DNA from 2 places in the Streptomyces sp. PSU-S4-23 genome. Region 2 is predicted to be linked to the other one. Evidence: predicted binding sites of a transcription regulator. Region 2 holds the regulator's gene; the other holds the start of a gene.

Region 1 (2,899 bases), 1.8 Mb from region 2:
GACCGGCACCGACGCGACCGGCGTCGATGCCGGGTGGCGCGGCGGCGTGTCCGGCGGTGGTGACGCGACGGTCGGCGTCGGCCACGGTCTCGGCGGCGCGCACGCCGTCTTGCCGCCCGGGCGGCCGCCGACGCGGCCGGCACCGATGCGACCGGCGTCGATGCGACCGGCGTCGATGCCGGGGGGCGCGGCGGCGTGTCCGGCGGTGGTGACGCGACGGTCGGCGTCGGCCACGGTCTCGGCGGCGCGCACGCCGTCTTGCCGCCCGGGCGGCCGCCGGCCACGGGCGGGCGGCCCGCACTCTTCCGGACCCCGTCGGCGCGGGAGTGCCGCGACGGCACGTCGCGGGCGCGCGGGCCGGGTCCGTGGGCGACGTGGGCCCGCGCCGCACGCCCGACCGGGCGTCGCAGGCATGAACAGCCGTTCGAGCGCAGGCCCGCCGGACGCCCAGCTCAGGTGGGAAGTCGCTGTGAATCGCGTCTGGCGTGGCGTCGGTCATGGACAGTGACCCGTGGGGCGCCAAGGGTGGGGCGTGACGGAAGGAGCGACGCGCTGTGGAACGTACGGTCTCGGCGGCTGATGCCACGCTCACGCCCCCCGGAGCGGGGGCTCGGCTGCTGGACGGCATGCCGCGCCAGCGCGTGGCGCCACCCGCCCCGGCACCCGCCGTGGCGAAGGCCCCGCGCCCCGGGACGCTCCCACGCCCCTGGCGGCTCCTGCCGACGCCCACCGGCACGCCGTTCACCTTCGGATACGCCGTCGTGCTCGTCACGACGTCCCTGTTCGCCGAGTTCGCCGACCCGTCGCTCGTGCACACCCTGTACCAGGAGTCCAGCACCGACGTGGCCCATCTGACGCACAGCCCGTTGCGGGTGCTGATCGCCAGCGCGCTGTGGATCGCCGGCGGGATGACCTCGGCGTACGCGCTCGCCTTCCCGTTCGTCCTGACGGCGCTGGAACGGCGTACGGGAGGTGCGCGCACGGCCCTCGTCTTCCTGCTCGGCCATGTGCTGGCGACCCTGGCCACCGAGGTCCCGGTGGGTCTCGCGGTGCTGGCGGGCCACCTCCCCGACAGCTCGCTGCACCGCCTCGACTACGGCATCAGTTTCGGCGTCGCGGCCTGCCTCGGCGCTCTGACGGGTCTTCTGCGGCCCGGGCTGCGCTGGACGGTGCTCGTCGGGTACGGCGGGCTGCTGCTGGAGGACCTGGTCGTGTGCACGGATCCGCTGACCGACTGGGGCCATCTGCTGTCCCTGGCGATCGGGATCGCGACCTGGCCGCTGGTACGGCAGTGGCGGCGGACGGGCCCTCGGGCCGCCGCCGCGGCCGGCTGACCCCGGCCGGCGTACGAGCGGGCAACGGCTGCCTCCCCGGCGGCCGTTCGCCCGGCCGGGCGGCCCGGCCCCCGCGGCGGTGGGCCGGGACGGTCTCGATCCGGACGGGACCCGGGCCCGCAGGGCGGCCGCTCACGCGACTCGACGGAGCGATCGCTCCTGGCGAACACCTCTTGGGGAACAATCGAATCGCGTGCTGCATTGAGTCGGCATAGCTCAACTTGACTGCCGAAGGGGAGATCATGGCTTCGACGTCCACACCGCTCACCCTGCCCGTGCTGCCGCTCGACGGCGAGGTCGTACTGCCCGGGATGGTGGTTCCGCTGGACCTGAGCGACTCCGAGGTGCGCGCGGCGGTGGAGGCGGCGCAGGCCGCCGCTCGGTCCGAGCCCGGAAAGCCCAGGGTTCTCCTGGTCCCACGCATCGACGGGACGTACGCGAGCACCGGTGTGCTCGGCACCGTCGAGCAGGTCGGCCGGCTCGCCGACGGCGACCCGGGCGCCCTCGTCCGCGGCCGCGGACGGGTGAAGATCGGTGCGGGAACCACGGGGCCGGGTGCCGCGCTGTGGGTCGAGGGGACCCGGGCCGACGAGACCGTGCCCGAGCCCCTGCCGGGACACGTGGGCGAACTGGTCAAGGAGTACAAGGCCCTGGCCACCAGCTGGCTGAGGAAGCGCGGGGCCTGGCAGGTCGTGGACCGCGTCCAGGCGATCGACGACGTCTCCGCGCTCGCCGACAACTCGGGCTACTCGCCGTTCCTGACGACCGAGCAGAAGGTGGAGCTGCTGGAGACCGCCGACCCGGTCGCCCGGCTGAAGCTCGCCACCCAGCAGCTGCGCGACCACCTCGCCGAGCAGGACGTCGCCGAGTCCATCGCCAAGGACGTCCAGGAGGGCGTCGACAAGCAGCAGCGCGAGTTCCTGCTGCGCCGCCAGCTGGAAGCCGTCCGCAAGGAGCTGCGCGAGCTGAACGGCGACACCGAGGAGGGCGAGGAGTCCGACGACTACCGCGCGCGCGTCGAGGCCGCCGATCTCCCCGAGAAGGTCCGCGAGGCCGCTCTCAAGGAGGTCGACAAGCTGGAGCGGGCGAGCGAGCAGTCCCCGGAGGGATCGTGGATCCGCACATGGCTCGACACCGTGCTCGAACTGCCCTGGAACGAGCGCACCGAGGACAGCTACGACATCCGCGGGGCCAAGGCCGTCCTGGACGCCGAGCACGCGGGCCTGGAGGACGTCAAGGAGCGGATCACCGAGTACCTCGCGGTGCGCAAGCGGCGCGCCGACCGGGGCCTCGGGGTGATCGGCGGGCGGCGCGGAGGCGCCGTGCTCGCGCTCGTCGGCCCGCCCGGCGTGGGCAAGACGAGCCTCGGGGAGTCCGTCGCGCACGCCATGGGGCGGAAGTTCGTCCGGGTCGCGCTCGGCGGCGTGCGCGACGAGGCCGAGATCCGCGGCCACCGGCGCACCTACGTGGGCGCGCTGCCCGGCCGGATCGTCCGTGCCGTCAAGGAGGCCGGGTCCATGAACCCGGTGGTCCTGCTGGACGAGATCGACAAGGTGGGCTCCGAC
Region 2 (2,899 bases):
GCCGGGTGCTCAGACGGTCAAGGCCGACGAGGCGGCCGAGGCGGGCGAGGACAAGGAGAGCGGTGGCCCGGACGAGGGCTGACGTACACGCCGGTGTGCACCGGTCGGGCGTGAGGAAGGAGGGACGTCGGGGATGAGCACCAAGGACTTCATCGAGAAGGACTACTACAAGGTCCTCGGCGTCCCCAAGGACGCCACCGAGGCCGAGATCAAGAAGGCGTACCGGAAGCTCGCCCGCGAGTTCCACCCGGACGCCAACAAGGGCAACGCCAGGGCCGAGGAGCGCTTCAAGGAGATCTCCGAGGCGAACGACGTCCTCGGCGACCCCAAGAAGCGCAAGGAGTACGACGAGGCCCGCGCCCTCTTCGGCAACGGCGGCTTCCGCCCCGGCCCCGGGGCGGGCGGCGGCTCGTTCAACTTCGACCTGGGTGACCTCTTCGGAGGCCAGGGCGGCCAGGGCGGCGGCGCCGGAGGGAGCTTCGGCGGCGGACTCGGTGACGTCTTCGGGGGCCTGTTCAACCGCGGTGGCGGCGGCGCGGGCACGCGGACGCAGCCGCGGCGCGGCCAGGACATCGAGTCCGAGGTCACGCTGAGCTTCATGGAAGCGGTGGACGGCGCGACCGTGCCGCTGCGCATGTCCTCGCAGGCGCCGTGCAAGGCGTGTTCGGGCACCGGCGACAAGAACGGCACACCGCGCGTGTGCCCGACCTGCGTCGGCACCGGGCAGGTGGCGCGCGGCTCGGGCGGCGGCTTCTCGCTGACCGACCCCTGCCCGGACTGCAAGGGCCGCGGCCTGATCGCGGAGCACCCGTGCCCCGAGTGCAAGGGCAGCGGCCGGGCGAAGTCGTCCCGGACCATGCAGGTCCGCATCCCCGCGGGTGTCACGGACGGCCAGCGCATCAGGCTGCGCGGCAAGGGCGCGCCCGGCGAGCGGGGCGGCCCGGCCGGCGACCTGTACGTGGTCGTCCACGTGGCCGCGCATCCCGTGTTCGGCCGCAAGGGCGACAACCTGACGGTGACCGTGCCGGTGACGTTCACGGAGGCGGCGCTCGGCGCCGACATCCGGGTGCCCACGCTGGCCGGGCCCCCGGTGACGCTGAAGCTGCCTCCGGGCACGCCGAACGGGCGCACGATGCGTGCGCGCGGCAAGGGTGCGGTCCGCAAGGACGGCACGCGCGGCGACCTGCTGGTGACGGTCGAGGTGAGTGTCCCCAGGGACCTTTCGGGGAAGGCTCGTGACGCGCTGGAGGCGTATCGCGAAGCAACCGCGGGGGAGGACCCGCGGGCGGAGCTGTTCCAGGCCGCGAAGGGAGCATGACCAGATGGACGGCCGTCGACGCAATCCGTACGAACTGACCGAGGAAACCCCGGTTTACGTCATCTCGGTGGCGGCCCAGCTCTCCGGCCTGCACCCGCAGACGCTGCGGCAGTACGACCGCCTCGGCCTCGTCTCCCCGGACCGCACGGCCGGCCGGGGCCGGCGCTACTCGGCCCGCGACATCGAACTGCTCCGCCAGGTGCAGCAGTTGTCGCAGGACGAGGGCATCAACCTGGCCGGCATCAAGCGCATCATCGAACTGGAGAACCAGGTCGCCGCGCTCCAGTCCCGCGTCGCGGAGCTGGAGGCCGCGCTGGACGGCGCGGCCGCGGCGATGCGGCAGCGCGAGGCGGCGGTGCACGCCTCGTACCGCCGCGACCTGGTGCCGTACCAGGAGGTCCAGCAGACCAGCGCGCTGGTGGTGTGGCGGCCGAAGCGGCAGCAGCAGACGGACTGACGGCATCTCATCTCAAGGGCCCGGAGGCGGACGACCTCCGGGCCCTTTGCCGTGTGCGGCCGGAACGAAGGAAAGCCGGGGCGGCGCCGGACGTGCCGTCGTGACGGACCGTCGACCGGCGAGTCACGTTCCGGTGTGCGCGGGGAGCGGTGTCTTCAGGTCACGAAGATGTGCGGGCGGCACATGCTCACATGACGCTCTTTGTCTTCACTTGACCCCCACAACGATGCCGTTGCCATCTCGTTAACGCCTACTTCTTGACGGTGTATACCGTCGCCGCGTTGGCTTTCAGCCACTTGGGTCTCAAAGCCACCCCCCTCTCCGCCCGGAAGGCACCTGATGTGAACACTCGTACTCCTCGTAGGACCGCTGTGCGTCGTGCCGCCATAGCCCTGGCCGCGTCCGCGTCGGCTCTCTCGCTGGCCGCATGCGGCGTCATGGACGGGGCCGACACGGGTGGTACCCCCGTGACGCCGAAGAAGGGCAACGACATCACGGTGGGTCTCCTTCTGCCCGAGAAGGAGAACACGCGCTACGAGAAGTTCGACTACCCCATCATCAAGAAGGAGATCACGGCCCTGACCCACGGCCAGGGCAAGGTGGTCTACGCCAACGCGGACGCGGACGCGGCCGAGCAGAGCAAGCAGCTCGACCAGATGATCGACGACCAGGTGGACGTGCTGCTCGTGGACGCGGTGGACGCCAAGGCCATCGCGCCGGGCGTCAAGAAGGCCAAGGACGCGGGCATCCCGGTGATCGCCTACGACCGGCTCGCGCAGGGCCCGATCGACGCGTACATCTCCTTCGACAACCAGTTGGTCGGCCAGGTGCAGGGCCGCTCCCTGGTCGAGGCGCTCGGCGCCAAGGCGTCGTACAGCAAGATCATCATGATGAACGGCTCGGTCACCGACCCGAACGCGGCGCAGTTCAAGGAGGGCGCGCTCAGCGAACTCAAGGACAAGGTGAACATCGTCAAGACGTACGACACCAAGGACTGGAAGCCGGAGGCCGCCAAGGCGAACATGGCGGAGGCGATCCGGGCCGTCGGGCTGAACAACATCGCCGCGGTCTACTCCGCGAACGACGGTATCGCCGGCGCCGTCATCGACGCGCTGAAGGAGGCG

Evidence for each region. The regulator HspR, encoded in region 2, represses chaperone genes until heat shock. The targets are predictions, from matches to a motif close to TTGAGNNNNNNNNNCTCAA.
Region 1: a site for HspR is predicted at 1,536-1,554, ahead of lon (endopeptidase La). Genes of this name have one in related genera too.

The regions. Positions count from the first base shown of each region.
Region 1 covers NZ_JBVMUU010000002.1:5,919,308-5,922,206, forward strand. Annotated here, with positions in the region: gene ACZ79I_RS27125 (rhomboid-like protein) at 555-1,334, shown strand; gene lon (endopeptidase La) at 1,577-2,899, shown strand, end outside.
Region 2 covers NZ_JBVMUU010000002.1:4,129,808-4,132,706, reverse strand. Annotated here, with positions in the region: gene grpE (nucleotide exchange factor GrpE) at 1-82, shown strand, start outside; gene dnaJ (molecular chaperone DnaJ) at 134-1,318, shown strand; gene ACZ79I_RS18860 (heat shock protein transcriptional repressor HspR) at 1,323-1,775, shown strand; gene ACZ79I_RS18855 (sugar ABC transporter substrate-binding protein) at 2,117-2,899, shown strand, end outside.